Regions from separate parts of the Tigheibacillus halophilus genome, predicted to be linked through region 3. Evidence: riboswitches for the same ligand, from Rfam matches in the RefSeq annotation. Region 3 holds a riboswitch; each other region holds the start of a gene.
The links. Region 3 has a riboswitch for S-adenosylmethionine ahead of ssuE (NADPH-dependent FMN reductase). Riboswitches for the same ligand answer to the same signal wherever they lie in the genome.
Positions count from the first base shown of each region.

Region 1 (6,254 bases), on a different contig from region 3:
CATCAATGTCATTGGCAGGATTTGCTTCCGCATAACCTAGTTCTTGTGCCTTTTTGAGCGCCTGGGAAAATGAAAGCTGCTTCATGCGCATCTCCGTCAGGATATAGTTGCTAGTGCCGTTCAAAATGGCTTGGATTTTTCTCACACGGTTGACTTGTAAGAGTTGCCTGATTGTTGCAATGACAGGGATGCCACCGGCAGTGGTTGCTTCAAAACCGATTTGTACACAGTGCTTTTCGGCGAGTTTCTTCAATTCCTGGCCATGTTGTGCGAACATTTCTTTGTTTGCGGTAACAACGTGCATCCCTTGTTGGATGGATTGCTGTAAATAAGTGAAAGCTGGCTCTTTGCCGACAATTGCTTCCATCACCAGATCTATGTTTTTGTCTCCCAACACTTCCTGGAAATCGGTGGTGAGCTTTGCATGGCCGTTATAATTTTTATGGTTCTTCAAGCTCTTGACCACAATAGCTGCTATCTCCACCTGCTTGCCAGTGAGCTGCTGTAAACGTGCTTGTTGTACTTCTATTGTTTGATAGATCCCTTTACCGACTGTTCCGAAACCAAGCAAAGCAATACGCAGCTTATTCATTGGACCACCTTTTCATGAAGGGGCTTTTGTACAAATTGCTGCACCACATCTCCCCATTTCTCGTATTCTGTCAAAAAACCGTCATGGCCGAATGTCGTTTCCACATGGTGATAGGTACAATCTGGCACATGTGAAGCAAATGCTTTGATTTGCACAGGTTCATAGATCAAGTCATGTGCAAAACTGATCGCCAGCATCGGTACTGTGAAACTTGCTGCTGCTTTTTTCCATCCACCTCGGGTATGGCCAATATCATGCTGATCCATCGCCGCCAGCAAGCAAAGGTAACTGTTGGCATCAAAACGGGTGCAAAGTTTTTCACCCTGGTAATCCAAATAAGCGTTAATTTCAAAGTCATCTCCAGAGTGATTACGCTGGAAGCGTTCTGCGAATAATGGCGCACTGCGATAGGAAACCATCCCGACCATTCTGGCGATTTCAAGTCCCCTTAAACGCTCGTTGTTTTGATAAAAGCCATTTTGCCAGGCAGGGTCAGAAGTGATGGCTGTCCTGGCTATGTGGTTATAAGCTATGCCATAATCTGAAAGCGTGGGAGTCGCTGCCAAGATGATCGCTCTTTCTATCTGTTCTGGATAGAGAAGAGCCCATTCCTGGACCTGCATACCGCCAAGCGATCCTCCAATGACAGTATGGATTTTTAAGATTCCAAGTGCCCGCAAAGCTTTGTATTGTGCATGCACCATATCACGTACGGTGATAGCGGGAAAATCGGAACGATATCGCTGCCCGGTTTTGGGGTTGATGGAGGTGGGTCCGGTGGAACCGTCGCAACCCCCAAGTACATTGAATGTGACCACCTGGTAAGTGGTTGTATCGATGGAGCGGCCTTCACCAATCAAACCGCTCCACCAGCCAGGGATATCTTCTGTTCCTGTCGTTGCATGGTTACCTGTCAATGCGTGGCAAACCAGCACTACTGGTCCATCACACAGTCCAGCCCGTTCATATTGCAGAATCACATCCTCCAACAAAACGCCAGATTCTAAATTCAAACTGCCAATATTTACAGTTCCGTAGCGCTTTACCACTTTACCACAGCGGGAGACTGTCCCCCGCGAATCCGGTTTGCTTCCGCATACAGTTCAAGTCCTTTAATGACTGTGACACCTGCTGCCTCAGCGTTATCAAGTATTGGAGTATCTGGGTAGCCATTTTCAAACCAGATGATTTTCACATCTTTTTGAATCAGCTGTTCTACCAGGTCTGCTGGGATGCTGTCCTGCTTAACGAGTACAGCATCGATATCTTCTTTTGCATCTGGCAAACGTTCATAGGATGTCGCCTGCAGAAGAGTGCCAGCATTGGATGCGATTGGCAGGATTTGAAAACCGCGTGCTTTCAGATGCTTGATTTGATCATAAAAAGTGCTCGTTGACTGGTCCAGACCGAAAACAGCAATCGTCTTTTGTCTCGGGCCATTTTCAGTTCGCTCAAAAGGTGAATGCAACAGCCACTGGACTACATTATCCTCAGATGAGGCTACAGTTGGCGACGAATCAGTAGCTGCAGCAATCGCTTGATCCAGATCTGCAATGATATCATCAGTGGACTCAATACCTACGGACAGTCGAATCAATTCCTCGCTGACACCGCTTTGCACCAGCTCCTCCGCACTTAACTGCTGGTGAGTGGTGGATGCAGGATGAATGATAAGTGATTTCGCGTCTCCTACATTTGCAACATGTGACCAAAGCTTGATGTTGTCGATTACTTTTCTGCCGGCTTCACGGCCGCCCTGAATACCGAATGTAATCATTGAGCCGGTCCCTTGGTGTAAATATTTTTTTGCAAGACTATTAGAAGGGTGTGATTCCAGCCCTGGATAATTGACCCATGCCACCTGCGCATGCTCATTCAGATAGTCAGCTATTATTTTCGCGTTGGCATGATGCCGTTCAATGCGAAGATGCAGTGTTTCCAGTCCCTGTAAGAGGAGAAAAGCACTCTGGGGACTGAGACATGCGCCGATATCGCGCAGCAATTGGACACGGAACTTCGTCGCGAACGCTGCAGGTGCTGTATCTACGTATTTCAGCCCATGATAACTCTCATCCGGCTCGGTGAATTCGGGGAACCTGCCCGAGCCCCAGTCGAAACGACCGCCATCTACGACAACACCACCAATAGTGGTCCCATGGCCTCCAATCCATTTCGTTGCGGAATGAACGACAATATCCGCGCCCCACACCAATGGTTTGGCTGCATATACTCCGAAAGTATTATCGATGATGAGCGGGATACCGTACTCGTGGGCAATCTCTGCCACTGTTTCAATATCGAACACATTCAGGCTTGGATTGGTAATTGTTTCAGCAAATACTGCTTTCGTTTTATCCGTAATCGCCTGTTTGATTGCTTCAGGATTAGTACCGTCGACAAAAATAACATGAATTCCGTATTTCGGCAGTGTTTTAGCAAATAAATTATATGTGCCGCCGTACAAGTTGCTGTCGGCGATGATTTCGTCCCCTGCACCAGCTATATTGAGGATGCTGAGGGTGATAGCTGCCATACCGGACGATGTGGCCACAGCAGCGACACCGTCTTCCAGCAAAGCGACACGCTGTTCAAAAGCGTCTACTGTCGGATTCATGATACGGGAGTAGATATTTCCAGGCTCTTTAAGGCCGAACAGATTTTGAGCATGTTCTGTGTCACGGAAGACGTAGGAAGTTGTTTGATAGATTGGCACGGCACGTGACCCGGTTGCGGGATCCACCTGCTGGCCACCGTGCAATAATACTGTTTCTGGTTGATTGAATGAAAATGCTGACATGAAAAATTCCTCCTTTGATTTCGGTTCTGGAGGAAGAGGTGGAATGAAAAAAACGCCTCTTCCTAAGAAGAGGCGATTGCATTTATTTATGCGTATCCTCCTCTTATCTTCCAGACCATCCGTATGATCTGTAGGATTTAGCACCTTAAAAGCGAGCAATGCTCCCTCTTTGGTTGCCGGGCTTCACAGGGCCTATTCCCTCCGCCGCTCTTGATAAGAGATTTGATTTTTGAAATTAATCAGTATTATAACGGACAAAAACATAAGTGTCAACAGCAGGCACGAAAAATTATTAATGTTCTTGCATGGATTGTTTCTTCGGACGATATATCGATGCCAAGTAAACGATCAAGGCGAACCAAATCAAGCTGAAGGCGATCATATGAGCAACTGTGAAGGGTTCATCATATAAGAAAACACCGAGTAAAAGCATGATTGTCGGTGCTATATATTGCAGAAAACCGACCAGAGAAAGTGGTATGGTTTTCGTCCCTGCAGCAAACAAAAGCAATGGGATTGCTGTGGCCACACCAGCACCCATCAGAAGCATGTTGGTTCCCGTAAACAGGGAATGGAAATGGAATGCCTGGACCGGCAAAAACGCAAGATATATCAATGCGATCGGTGTTACAACCAATGTTTCCACTGTCAACCCGAACATAGCAGAAATATCCACGGTCTTTTTCAGCAGGCCATATAAGCCGAACGTGATAGCTAGTACCAATGAAATCCACGGAAATACACCGTAACTGATTGTCAGGTAAATGACCCCTGCTGCCGCAAGGACGACAGATAGAATTTGTCTGCGCGTTAGGCTTTCTTTCAGAAAGATGATACCTAGCAAAACGCTGACTAATGGGTTGATATAGTATCCAAGGCTTGCCTGAATGACATGGTTTGCGTTCACTGCCCATATGTAGGTGAGCCAATTCAAACTGATGACGATCGATGCACAAGTTATGCCAAGCAGCTTACGCTTATCATGAATAATTGCTTTACATTCAGTAATAAAAGGGCGCCATTTGACTGTAACAGTTACTAGCAGTGCCATAAAAACAAATGACCAAATAATCCGATGAGCAAGAATCTCGCCGGCAGACACCCGATCAGCCAGCTTCCAGTAAATGGGTAAGAACCCCCAAAATACATACGCTAACGCAACAAGTATAATGCCGTTTTTCTGTGATGACTGGTTCATATGTATCTCCTCTCGTTCTGGTAAATAAGCTAATTTTAGAAAATTAATAGCAAAAAGGCAATTGAATTGCTTGTGAATTATCAGGAAACGCTTTCAAATTTGAAGGGAATAACATAAAATAGAATTATAGAAGAAGCGTTTAAATCGTTTCACTTGATAAAAGGGGGTCCACCATGTCTAAAACATATCGTCATTTTGAAACATCAGCTATTCATGCCGGATACGATGCTAAAACGATGGATGGGAGTCTCACCACGCCAATATTTCAAACATCGACGTTCACATTTGAATCGGCCGAGCAGGGAGAGAGGAGATTTGCAGGGGAAGAGGATGGTTATATTTATTCCCGGCTGGGAAATCCCACAGTAGCGGCATTGGAAGAAAAAATAGCGGCGTTGGAAAACGGTGAGCGTGGATTGGCATTTGCATCGGGGATGGCAGCTGTTTCGGCTATCTTGATTGCACTGACAAAAGCCAATGACCATATTCTCTGTTCCTCAGGGCTTTATGGCTGCACATTCGGTCTTTTAACCATGCTCGAAGATAAATACAATATTAGACATGATTTTTCCGAGATGGAAACAAAGGAGGACATCCGCTCCCTCATAAATGATAAAACAGCATGCATCTATGTAGAAACACCAATCAATCCTACAATGAAGCTGGTAGACTTGCGCTTGGTAGCCGAAGTGGCCAAGGAATACGGCATCCCAGTCGTGGTCGATAATACCTTTAGTTCGCCATACTTGCAGCGCCCGCTTGAATTAGGCTGTGATGTGGTTATTCATAGTGCGACCAAATATATCGGTGGTCATGGCGATGTGATTGCGGGGCTTGCTGTCGGTCAAAAAGATTTTCTTGATCAGGTGGCTATGACTACGCAAAAGGATATCGGCGGCATTATTGGTCCAATGGATGCCTGGCTTCTGCTGCGCGGTTTAAAAACGCTGCCGGTACGTCTGGAGCGCCATTGCGATAATGCAGAAAAAATAGCTGCGCATTTAAAAGCGCATCCTGCTGTCAAGCATGTATACTACCCAGGAGATGCGGACCATCCTGATTACGCACTCATGCAGCAACAAATGAAGCGTGGCGGCGGAGTCATTGCCTTTGAAATGGAAGGCACAAAAAAAGATGCGCAGTCATTACTGAATCAGCTGCAATTTTTGAAAATTGCTGTCAGTCTCGGAGATGCAGAAACATTGATTGAACATCCGGCGACAATGACCCATGCTGCCGTGCCGGAAAAAAATCGCTTGGAAATGGGCATTACGGATCAATTGATCCGCCTTTCAGTTGGGCTGGAGGCCTGGGAAGATATCTGGGAAGACTTGCAGCAAGCATTAGACTGGTGTTCATCAAAAAGTCATAATAAGACAATGACAGAAACGGAAAAGCTGGTTCGTTAATATATTTGCATGTAAATGGATACCATTCTTGCCGTAAGGGGAGGGTGGTATCGTTTTTATTATGTGCAAGTATATGGTGTGTTGCAAAGAAATATCCATATGACGGCATGAAGCGGATCACCTGCATATGATAAATAAGACAGCACACACGAATCTCGTCTGAGGATTGGAAACCAATCACTGAATGATGTATGCCGCATTGAACCAAACATCCCTTGCCATGTCTTCAGCCAGTCCGCAAGCCAGCTGCATATTCGC
Region 1 is NZ_JBHUIZ010000006.1:114,822-121,075, forward strand. It holds gene ACFSMW_RS08985 (homoserine dehydrogenase) at 1-592, opposite strand, end outside; gene metX (homoserine O-acetyltransferase MetX) at 589-1,641, opposite strand; gene ACFSMW_RS08995 (PLP-dependent aspartate aminotransferase family protein) at 1,635-3,389, opposite strand; SAM riboswitch class I at 3,490-3,609, opposite strand; gene rarD (EamA family transporter RarD) at 3,682-4,587, opposite strand; gene megL (methionine gamma-lyase) at 4,761-5,996, shown strand.
Region 1: linked by a shared signal. The riboswitch ahead of ACFSMW_RS08995 (PLP-dependent aspartate aminotransferase family protein) and the one ahead of ssuE (NADPH-dependent FMN reductase) in region 3 are both predicted to bind S-adenosylmethionine.

Region 2 (6,254 bases), on a different contig from region 3:
TGTTTTCTCGGGTATTTCATTCTTCAAGGAAAATAAAACAGAAATTTACAATGCTATGGCAACCACTTTTCCTGCCGCAAGAAACAAAACTGAAACTCCGAAAAACGAATTGATTTCACAGCATCAGATCAAAGCAACCGTAAAATTGGAAGCTCCAATGATTCAACAACTTCCCGAGCTGCCAAGAGGTTGTGAAGTCACCAGTCTTTCGATGCTGCTCGCCTATCATGATATTTCTGTAGATAAAATGAAGCTTGCCGAAGAAATCACCAAAAATCCTGCTGTCTACAAAGAAACAAAAAAAGGTGTGCGATTCGGAGACCCTAATACAGGTTTTGTCGGTGACATGTACAGCTTCTCTGAACCTGGCTATGGCGTTTACCATCGCCCTGTCGCAGAACTTGCCCGAAAATACGCTGGTGATCAGGTTAACGATATGACAGGAAAGGATTTCACATCAATCATCGAAGTTCTGAACGATCACCAGCCAGTATGGGTGATTATCAACGCTACATATCAAAAGCTGCCAAAAAATCAATTCACCACTTGGCATACAACATCCGGGAAAGTCAGTATCACAATGAGGGAACATTCAGTGCTTATTACCGGTTATGATGATCAATTCATCTATTTTAATGATCCACTGAACAAACAAGAAAAAGCACCGATTAAAGACTTCATCGCTGCTTGGGAACAAATGGGAAAACAGGCGATAGCATTATAATGCTATCGCCTGTTTTGGTTTGCCGCTGTTCTCAAATCATATAGTCTGATAGACTGATGGAATATCGTTTTCCAATTGACTTAACTCTTTGGCATCAAATTTTTTTTCAACAAAAATTTGATGCCAAAGCATGAACATCAGTACCGTCCATATCTTTCTGCTGTAGTCACCTTTGCCCTGGCAATGTGCTTCAAGCAAATCAAGCACATAATCTTTATGAAGCAAATGATCGGTATCACTTTCATGAATCAGCTGCTTGGCCCAGCCATTCAATTCACGTTTGAGCCAGTGGCGTATCGGGACCGGGAAGCCGAGCTTTTTCCGATCAAGTATATGGTCCGGTATGATTCCTCTCGATGCTTCACGCAAGATGCTTTTAGTTGTCCCATTGGCAATCTTCAAATCCACAGGGATTTCACTCGCTACGCGAAACACTTCTTTATCCAAAAATGGTACCCGTAATTCAAGTGAATTGGCCATTGTGGTACGATCGGCTTTCAACAGGATATCTCCTCGCATCCATGTATGAATATCGACGTATTGCATCTGATTGACCAACGGATATCCGGCAACATGATCAAACAGGTGGCCTGTAATTTGTTGGTAATCGACGCCTTCTTTATATGTTTTAAGCAAACGTTTTTTCTCGTCGTTTTCGAACATTTTTGCATTGCCGATGTAACGTTCACGCAAAGGAGTCGTTCCGCGCTGCAGAAAACTTTTCCCTCTGACTCCTTCCGGCAGCACCTCAGCCACTTTGGCAAGCAGGTTTTTCGCAGGAGACGGAATAGAGTCAAATACTTTCAGTGATTCCGGCTCGCGGTAGATATTATACCCGCCGAATAACTCATCCGATCCTTCTCCTGAAAGTACCACAGTTACATGCTTGCGAGCTTCTCTCGCAACAAAATAAAGTGGTACGCAAGCGGGATCTGCTAATGGATCATCCATATGCCACATGATTTTCGGCAATTTTTCCACATATTCTTCTGGCGAGATAACATAAGAGATGTTTTCTACATCAAGCTTATCTGCGGTTTCTTTAGCAACATCAATCTCGGAAAAACCTTCACGGGCAAATCCAACCGAAAAAGTTTTTATGTTCGGATTAAATTTTTTTGCCATTGCAACGATCAGCGTCGAATCGATGCCCCCGGACAAAAATGAACCCACTGGTACATCACTGCGCATATGCACATTGACACTATCATACATTACATCTTGAATTCGTTTTATCCATCCTTTTTTATCCATCAGCACTGGACGGAATTCTGCATGGAAAAAGCGATGGAACGTAATCGATTCACCTGATTTTTTAACAAAATAATGCCCTGGTTCAACCTTTTTAATACCGCTTGTCATAGACATTGGCTCTGGAACGAACTGGAAACTTAAATACTGCTGCAGGGCGTCCAAATTCACATTTTCTTCTTCAAGCATCATTGCTATGCTCTTTTTCTCAGATGCGAAATAAGTGCCATCAGCAGCCTCATGGAAAAACATTGGCTTGATTCCAAAAGGATCACGTGCGCCATAAAGTGTCTCGTTTTCTTTATCCCACACTAAAATAGAAAACATCCCACGCAAATATTGAAATGCATGCTGCTTATGTTTCGCAAACAATGCAGCAATGACTTCTGTATCCGAATCAGTCGCAAACGTATATCCTTCCTTCAGCAACTCTTCTCTCAATTCGATGTAATTGTAAATTTCACCATTAAAAATGAGCCATATTTTTTCATCGTCGTAGCTAAGGGGTTGTTTCCCACTGTCCAAATCGATAATGCTCAAACGGCGGAATCCGAACGATACGAACTCATCATAATAATATCCTTCATCATCCGGTCCTCTATGTGTAATGATATTGTTTTGATTTTCAAATTGCGTAATTTGCTCTTTAGTCGGCCTGGTTGGTTTGTTACGAATCATTCCGATAAATCCGCACATATTCTTTTTCCTCTTTCCTGCACTGTATTTATACTCTAAGAGGATGCTCAAAAAACACTTTGAAATGGCCCTCCCCATACTCCAACAGCTCGGTATTTTTGTTCTGGTTGTAAAGGAAGCTTCGTCAGCAATCCCGTGACGCAAGGGCAACCGACATCAGCAATACTATACAAGCCTTCACTCGATAAAGATCAGCTTGAACACCGTTGGTCATTTCCATTTTTTGAACACACACTTTAGAAAGTATATCATAAAACAATTATCTTTTCGATAGCTCTTTGGTTCAATTAATCACAATTATTTTCCGCCATTTCACGCAAGACCATTCAAGAGCTGACAATTTCCTTTTCCCTATTTTTTAACAATATGGCGGGAAACATGCATCAATTAAACAAAGAAAAAAAGATCATTCCCATCTTCTCTAAGCGAAATGGAAATAACCTTTTTTAAACGGATGATAGTGAACCTATCCGCTCGTAACGATGAGCCTGGCCGTTTTACTGTGAAACTTTTTCAGTAACAGCCTTCAGTTCTGAGATTTTATCTGTTTTTTCCCAAGGGAATAACACGTCAGTTCTCCCGAAATGCCCGTATGCAGCCGTCTTTCTAAAAATAGGCTGTTTAAGCTGTAACATCTGAATAATGCCCGCCGGGCGCAAGTCAAAAATGTCCCTCACAGCGGATACTAATGCTTCTTCACTTACTTTTCCAGTTTCAAAAGTATTGATTGCGATGGAAACCGGCTCAGCAACACCGATCGCATATGCCAGTTGAACTTCGCAGGATTTTGCAAGTCCGGCGGATACGATGTTTTTCGCTACATAACGTGCAGCATAGGCGGCTGAACGGTCAACTTTCGTAGCATCTTTACCACTGAAAGCGCCGCCCCCATGCCGTGCATAACCGCCATACGTGTCCACGATGATCTTACGTCCCGTCAGACCTGCATCCCCCTGCGGTCCACCTATGACGAATCGGCCGGTAGGATTAATGAAATATTTGGTATCTTCATCCAATAATTCAACAGGAACTATTGGATTGATCACCTTTTCTTTCAAGTCTCTTTCAATCTGTTCCGTTTCGATGTCAGGATGGTGTTGTGTCGAAATAACGATAGTATCGATACGCATTGGTTTATCATTTTCATCATATTCAACGGTTACTTGTGTTTTTCCATCTGGGCGCAAATAATCCAACACATGTTCTTTACGTACATCAGAGAGCTTTTTGGCAAGCTTATGCGCCAAAGAAATCGGTAAAGGCATCAGTTCTGGCGTTTCATCGCAGGCAAAGCCGAACATAAGCCCCTGATCACCTGCACCGATTGCAGCTATTTCTTCTTCAGTTTGTTTTCCCTGGCGTGCTTCGTACGCTGTATCTACACCACTGGCAATATCCGGAGACTGTTCATCGATTGCAGTCAATACCGCACAAGTTTCCGCATCAAAACCATATTTGGCTCTCGTATAACCGATTTCTTTGATTGTTTGTCTGACAATTGCTGGTATATCGACATACGTACTCGTAGTGATTTCTCCAGAAACAAGTACAAGACCAGTAGTTACTGTAGTTTCACATGCCACTCTTGCATTAGGATCTTTACTGATAATTTCATCTAAAATAGCATCTGAAATCTGGTCACATATTTTATCAGGATGCCCTTCGGTAACCGATTCAGATGTAAACAAACGACGATTTTTAGCCATAAGGCTAAATCCTCCCTTTAATATATGGTACGGAACTCCCCTTAGTATCAAGAGATTTAAATTACTTTTTTCATGTTTTCAATAAAAGCTTCATTCACTCTTTTGTATGTGCAGGCAGCTTTTTTATAGAAGATTCATGACGTGCTTTAAGGCAAATAAAAAACCCTTCCTGCCATGCCAGAGGAAAGGAAAAGCCTTTCGCTCTTATTGTTCAAGGAGTTAGCCCTTGCAACAGGTTAGCACCAATTCACGTAGGTGATGGTTGCCGGGTTTCATCGGGACTGTCCCTCCACCAGCTCTGAATAAGAGTATCCGCTCGGTACTAATGTTAACGAAATGAGCAAGAGCTGTCAACTTTTTACGACTTCTACATATATAGATAAAAAAATAATTTATTAGTATGGATTATTAATTTCAATGTGTTATACTAATATGCAGAAACATTACATTTGCCATAAACAGGAAAGAGAGCATATTTCTTATTCTATCGTTTGCGGACTTGTAATACCATTTTAACCTAATCTGTTGCAACAGCAACACATTCTGTGTCTGATCCTGATTATTACTTATCGAATGAATTTCTACACTACTAAAAAGGCAGGTTATCTGAATGATGAACATGATGGAAAGAACGTCTTTAGTGAACAAACTGTGCAATCATCCAAATTTGCATGAAAATTTGAGCACAGCCCGACTTGTTGAAAAAATCACTTCTACGAATGAGGGGGTTCTGACCTCCACCGGCGCAATAAGGGCCACTACCGGCAAATACACTGGACGCTCACCAAAAGACAAGTTCATCATCCGAGATGAATTGACCAGTAATCTGGTTGACTGGGGGCTTGTAAACCAGTCACTTGACGAATCAGTATTTGTAAAATTACTTCATAAAGTTGTTGCACATTTAGAAGGAAAAAGTGAGCTCTTTCGTTTCAAGGGCTTTGCAGGAGCCGACCCTGACTATCGCTTGCCCATCCAGGTAATCAATGAATTTGCCTGGCACAACCTATTTGCCAAACAGCTTTTCATTAGGCCTGATGAAAAGGAACTAATAGATCACGAGGCGGAGTTCACCGTGATTTCCGCACCGACCTTCAAAGCAAATCCGGAAGTGGATGGGACTAATTCGGAAGCATTTGTCTGTGTATCATTCAAACATCGCATTATATTGATCGGCGGAACAGAATATGCCGGGGAAATCAAAAAATCCATTTTTTCTGTCATGAATTTTCTTCTGCCGCAAAATGACATCCTAACAATGCATTGCTCCGCCAATGTCGGCCAGGAAGGTGATGTCGCTTTGTTCTTCGGGTTATCAGGCACAGGTAAAACAACGCTGTCTGCTGACCCATACCGAAAACTCATCGGTGATGATGAACATGCTTGGAGTCCACACGGTGTATTCAATATTGAAGGCGGATGTTATGCAAAATGTATCAATCTGTCTGCTGAAAAGGAACCGCAAATTTATAATGCTATCCGCTTTGGCACTGTTCTGGAAAATGTGGTACTCGATGAGGATACGCGCGTACCAGATTATAGCGATACATCTTTGACTGAAAATACAAGAGCAGCTTATCAATTAGATAATATGGACAATATTGTTGAACCAAGCGTTGCCGGACATCCAAATACAATCATATTCTTAACTGCAGATGCATCCGGTACTCTGCCGCCCATTTCCAAATTGAGCAAGGAACAGGCAATGTATCATTTCCTAAGTGGCTACACTAGTAAACTAGCCGGCACTGAACGCGGTGTAACGAAACCTGAAAGTACTTTTTCTGCGTGCTTCGGTTCTCCGTTTTTGCCGCTCCCGCCCGCAACTTACGCAAAGATGCTTGGGGAGAAAATCGACCAGCATCAAGCAAATGTGT
Region 2 is NZ_JBHUIZ010000002.1:43,557-49,810, reverse strand. It holds gene ACFSMW_RS00445 (C39 family peptidase) at 1-724, shown strand, start outside; gene asnB (asparagine synthase (glutamine-hydrolyzing)) at 761-2,671, opposite strand; gene metK (methionine adenosyltransferase) at 3,169-4,377, opposite strand; SAM riboswitch class I at 4,579-4,686, opposite strand; gene pckA (phosphoenolpyruvate carboxykinase (ATP)) at 4,997-6,254, shown strand, end outside.
Region 2: linked by a shared signal. The riboswitch ahead of metK (methionine adenosyltransferase) and the one ahead of ssuE (NADPH-dependent FMN reductase) in region 3 are both predicted to bind S-adenosylmethionine.

Region 3 (6,254 bases):
GGGAAGAAGCACTCATTCTGTTGTAAAAGACACCTTCTGGCGGCACAGAGGCTAAATCAACCTTCCCACTATCAATCAACCAATCTTCAAATGGAAGATTCAATTCTTCCAATCGTTTCAGTAAATGGGCAGTCCATTCATTATTTTCATGTAGCACATATACCTTACTCATACTCCACTTCCTCTCATCATCTGTGCGCGCAATTCTTCCACTTTCGGCATGACCTTTTTTGAAAAGCTTTCCATCTCCTCCAATTGTGGAGAACATTGTAATAACAATAGGTCCACTCCGGCTTCTTCAAATGCCAAAATCTGTTTAGCGATATGTTCCGGAGTACCGACAAGATTCGGCCGCAGCCCCCGATTCGATACAGAGTAATCCTGCAGCTGGATTTGCTGTTCAAGCTCGGATTTGGTAGTGAAGTCTTTAAAGCTGGCATAAGCATCTGATTCATTCACAGTGGTGATCTTCTCCAATTCTTTGATGGCTTCTTCCTCAGAATTCCTGCAAATCACATATGCTGCCATCCCGATGGATTGTAATGGTTTGCGCCCGGCTGCTTCCCGACGCATTTTCATATCGGAAATCTTCGTCCTTGCTTCTTCTACCGTATGCCCATGGAGGACATAAGCGTCACAAAGGGATGCAATCACTTGCTTTCCTTTCTCACTTTCTCCACCCGCATATAAAATAGGATTTGGACGTTGTATCGGTTTCGGTGATAGCTTTGTGTTTTCTATTTGATAGAACCTTCCATCATAAGAGAAAGATTCTTCCGTCCACAATCCTTTCAAAATTTCCAGGAATTCCCCCGTGCGATCGTATCTTTCGTCATGTCCTGTAAACGCTGCTCCGTATTGTTTTGCTTCCTCAGCCCACCAACCGGAAACAACATTCAATGTAAAACGTCCATTACTAATATGGTCAATTGTCGCAGCCATTTTAGCCGTAACAGCCGGGTTATGGAACGCAGGCCGAACCGCCGCCAAAATTTCCATTTTTTCTGTTACCGCTGCCAGTGCAGCTGCAGTTGACCAGGCCTCCAGCACTTCTTCTTCTGCTCCCTTGATGTCATTTAAATATAACTCAGCAACCAACGTGGTATCATATCCCCATTTTTCTGCGGATGTTACGACTTTCTTGACATATTCGAAAGTCGGAGACATCCCTTCATTCTTAATATTGCGGAGCCACCCGCCGAAAACGGGCAGCCAAAAACCGTATTTCATTCTTGCCCCTCCTTCAGTAAATTTCAAGATAGTTCATTCTGTTAACGTGACAGGTTGAAAAGCATATTTTTTTCCTTGGTGATGACTTGGCAAATGATTGCCATTTCCAAACAGATTGTCCCGTAAGGTGTCTCCTTCATATCCCTTTGGTACAAGTCCCCTTTCCTGCAAAACCGGGACGACTAGTTCTACAAAATCCTCAAACGTACCAGGGGAAACAGCATATGCGATATTGAATCCGTCCACGTCAGCATCAGTGACCCATGTCTCCATCACATCGGCGATTTGTTCAGGGGTTCCAACAGCGGATGCTCCCATCCCCCCTATTCCGACGGTTTCAATAATTTCTCCAACTGTCCATTGCTTATCAGGATCTATTCTCGTAAAATTTTCAACCGCTGACTGGATAGCATCGTTTTCTACATAGTGAAGGTTTTCGTCCGGATCGAATTGGGAAAAATCTATTCCTGTCCAGCCGCCAAGTAATGCACATGCCCCTTCATAGCTAATATGTTTTTTATAATCCTCATATTTTGCATTTGCTTCTGCTTCTGTTCTGCCGACTATGGGGACAAGCATAGTCAGAACTTTGACTTCTTCTGGTTCTCTCCCGGTTTTCCTTATATCTTTCCGCAACTTCTGAACAGTATTTTTTGCTATTTCGACTGTGGGAGCTCCGATGAATACCAATTCAGCATTACCAGCTGCGAAGGCGCGCCCTCTGCTTGATGCCCCAGCCTGAAAAATTACTGGGGTACGTTGCGGAGACGGTTCGCATAAATGTGCGCCAGGAACTTTGAAGTATTTTCCTTCATGCGCAATGTCATGCACTTTTGCAGGATCCGCAAATATACCGTTTTCCTTATCCACTTTGACAGCATCATCTTCCCAGCTGCCTTCCCACAGTTTGTAGCAAACTTCCAAATACTCATCGGCGATATCATAACGCTCATCATGCTTTACTTGGTCATCCAGCCCCATATTGACGGCGGCACTCTTTAAATAAGAAGTAACAATGTTCCACCCAACCCTTCCCTTCGTCAGGTGGTCCAATGTGGATATCCTGCGGGCAAATGTATAGGGATGTTCATGTGTTACCGATGCTGTCACCCCGAAGCCGAGATGTTTCGTGACCGCCGACATAAGCGGCACTACAAGCAAAGGATCATTCACCGGTGACTGGGCTCCCTGGCGGACTGCAGCATCCCTTGAACCTTTGTAGACATCATAAGTCCCCAAAACATCAGCGAGAAATACAGCATCAAAACGTCCCTTTTCCAATGTTTTTGCCAGAGCGATCCAGTATTCGCTATCTTTATAACGGTGGGACTGATCTTTAGGATGAGTCCACAGTCCAGGTGATTGATGGCCTGCACAATTCATTTCAAATGCATTTAAATAAATCCTTTTCTTGGTCATGAAGTATTGCCTCCTCCTGCTTATTCAGAATGGCGATGCTACGGCAAATGTCTTTTGCCTTTTCAGCAGCTCGATAAAATAATGCAATTGCTTTTTCATACGATTCAGCACATCCTCATCCGTGATTGGAATAGGTGAATGCTTGGCGATTTGGCTGTTTAGCATATAAACACCTTTTAAACTTTGCCCTTTCAATGTTGCCAGTAACGGCTTCAACGTGTATTCCAACGCTAGCATGTGGGAGGGGCTTCCTCCCGTCATCAGTGGCAATACTGGTTTATGCTGCAAAATATCCTGTGGTAAAATATCCAGCAACGCTTTTAAAACTCCTGAATATGCAGCTTTGTAAACCGGCGACCCGATAATCACACCATCGGCTCTTTGCAAAGATCTTCCCAGCTCGATGACAGACTGGCTTTCAAAATCACCTTGAAACAAGTCTTCTTTGGGAACGTCGCGAACCGAAATGTGCTTCACAGAAAAATGTTTTTCCGTCAATATTGTTCCTAAATGCTCCAACACTTTTTCAGTCCCGGAAATAGCGGATGGGCTACCTGACAGGATCACAACTTCTTGCATACGGCCGATTCCTCCTATATCCACATTATTCTTATAACCAAACTCGGGTTTATATAGCGCTTATGCTCATTGTACGTTGACAAATAATAAAACCCTCTTTTCCCGGATAAGAAAAGAGGGTCATAACGTCCTTATGCGCTCTTATCTCCCAAGAATGACACTTGGTGGAATTAGCACCTTTCTGGCATTGCCAGAGGTTGCTGAAGCTTCACTGGGCCACTTCCCTCAGCTTCTCTTGATAAGAATTATTGAATTAAATGTGATGTTATCACTGGAATAATAATAAGTCAATACTTTTTTGATTAATATTAAAATTCCGTTCCACCATGAAACTTTGGAGATCTATTTTATCCTCTATGAAAAAACAAAATGCCCGAAATGTGCAATACACCTTGCTTTGTATCTCCTCAACCAATAATTAGAATTTTTTATTTTCTCATTGACTTAACACAAAAATATATGTATTATTTATATTAATCAAAATAAAATACGTTTTTTCTTATCCAGAGAGGTGGAGGGACTGGCCCTTTGAAGCCTCGGCAGCAGACCGAATCGGTACTGTGCCAATTCCAGAAGCATTCAAGCTGAAGATAAGAAGAGTTGCACGGGTCGTACTGTCATTTAAATCTCTTCTTTCTTAATAGAAGAGATTTTTTATTTTACACCCATCTCTTCAGCAGGCTTCACCAAATGACAATGTCAGTCAGATTGAAGAGGCAGATAATGTCAGCTTTTAACTTCCTGAAAAAAAGGAGAGGTTGTAATGACAACAGAAACATTAATCAAAGTGCCATTCAAAGCAGATCAGGTGGGGAGTTTGCTGCGTCCCCAGAAATTACATGATGCGCGTCAGCAATATAAAGAAGGAGCTATTTCAGCCAAAGCACTTCGGGAAGTGGAGACAAATGAAATCCGACGGGTCGTGAACAAACAAATTGAAGTCGGCTTAAAAGCCGTGACAGACGGAGAATTCCGCAGAACGTGGTGGCATCTTGATTTTTTAGAGCATCTCAACGGCTTCGAAGGGTATGTGCCAGAATCAGGATATGCTTTCAAAGGAGAAGAAACAGAGCGCTACAATATCCGTAATCATGGAAAAATCTCTTTTAATCCAGAGCACCCTTTTATTAAAGACTTTAAAGCGTTCAAGAAAATTGTAAATGGACGCGCCATTGCCAAACAGACGATTCCCAGCCCAAACCAACTCTTTCATCGCGGCATCCGCAATTCAGAGATTTATCCGGACCTGGAGGAATATGCCAATGACGTAATCAAAACGTATCAGGATGCTTTGCGGGCATTTTACGAGGCAGGCGTACGCTATCTGCAATTGGATGATGTGTATATTGCGGGATTGAACACTGAAGTGCTGCAAACATGTGAAGCGGGTTACACCAGAGAACAACTGATCGAGCTTGCCCTGCGTGTCAGCAATGGCGTCTTGGAGAACAAGCCCGAGGATTTATATGTGACTACACATCTTTGCCGAGGTAATTATCGAAGCAAATGGGCTTTCGAAGGGAGTTATGCCCATATCGCTCCGACACTGTTCGCTAAGGAGAAAGTGGATGGGTTTTTCCTGGAATATGACGACGAACGTTCGGGAGATTTCAAACCGCTGGCTCAGATTCCTGCTGGCGGGCCACAAGTGGTGCTCGGTGTAGTCACTTCCAAATTCGGTGAGCTGGAGGAGAAAGAATTCATTAAGGCACGGATCCAGGAGGCTGCCAAATATGTTCCGCTGGAGCAATTATGCTTGAGCACACAGTGCGGTTTCGCTTCTACGCATCATGGAAATATTTTATCAGAAGAACAACAATGGGAAAAATTACGATTTATTGTAGAAACCGCGAAAGAAATCTGGGGGGAAATATAGACAGTATGCAAGAAAAGCAAAAAAACTTCTTAGACGAGGCCACTGAAAATCTAAGGTTATTTTATGATACAGGTTTTCTGTACACAAAATCCCCCCTAAAATTCCTTTTTGGATTTTTAGTGGGGGTTTCATATTGGGAACGTTTCACGACATCCACATCGGATAAGTCAAAAATGGATTTAAGCAGAAGGTATTTGAACATGCGAATGGGCGGGACTGCATTACGTCCGTTGCCATAACAATATGTTCATTTTATTCATGGCGTACAAAATCTACAAGCTTTTTGATCTGGCGCAACATATTATCCTTTGGCACGACAAGCTTATAAATTTGTGTAAAAGGACTAAGCGATAGAGATTGCTGGTTTGAGATTATCCGAGACACCACCTACATTTGTTTAAGAAATCGCGTATCCCGTTGATTGCCACGGAAGGTAGCGACTCCCGCGGAAAGGCAACAGCCGAAAATCTCGCAGAAAGCGTCCACCTGAAGTGAAAATCAACGGTGCTTCCCGCCATATAAGTTATATTAGCCGTTGATTATTTGGATTTTATTGTTTAATACAAAAAAACAAACTAGAGCGTTATAAAGAATCTGGTTTGCCTTTTTAGACTTTTTCAGCAATCTTTCTTAGACTGAAGATTTTTTTGCTTTATCATGAATTGGCCATGTACTGGCGTCTGCTAGTTTGCGATTGATTATTTTCCCAGTAAATGGCATAAAGCAATGAAGTATTAACCCTCCTAAACAAACCGTCAGTATAGTGCCGATGCCAATTGGTCCATTTAAAGCCGCCGCTGCTATCAAGAACACGAGGTAAATACATGTTCTGGAAAAAACTATATTTGTTTTCATTAATGCTTGTATGATTAATGTTAATCGGTCCACTGGAATAGGTGCGAAATTTGTGTGTAAATAAATCGCTGTTCCGAGTCCTATAATTACTAAGCCAACTCCAAAACAAACTACTTTGCTGTACCATAGTTCAGGTGTCAAGAAATTATGCAATAAAAAGAGCCACATATCAATGCCGATACCCGTTATACATGCCGTTAACAAACCCGATATTTCTAATTTCTGTCTTCCCAAAAGGGCATTGCAGCATATCAATAATAAAGCTATGATTACTTCCCAGCTGCCCACCGTAAGC
Region 3 is NZ_JBHUIZ010000016.1:88,931-95,184, reverse strand. It holds gene ACFSMW_RS18370 (ATP-grasp domain-containing protein) at 1-172, opposite strand, end outside; gene ACFSMW_RS18365 (LLM class flavin-dependent oxidoreductase) at 169-1,230, opposite strand; gene ACFSMW_RS18360 (LLM class flavin-dependent oxidoreductase) at 1,264-2,649, opposite strand; gene ssuE (NADPH-dependent FMN reductase) at 2,674-3,228, opposite strand; SAM riboswitch class I at 3,367-3,473, opposite strand; SAM riboswitch class I at 3,725-3,825, shown strand; gene ACFSMW_RS18350 (5-methyltetrahydropteroyltriglutamate--homocysteine S-methyltransferase) at 3,992-5,104, shown strand; partial or broken gene ACFSMW_RS18345 (transposase) at 5,220-5,479, opposite strand; gene ACFSMW_RS18340 (YczE/YyaS/YitT family protein) at 5,735-6,254, opposite strand, start outside.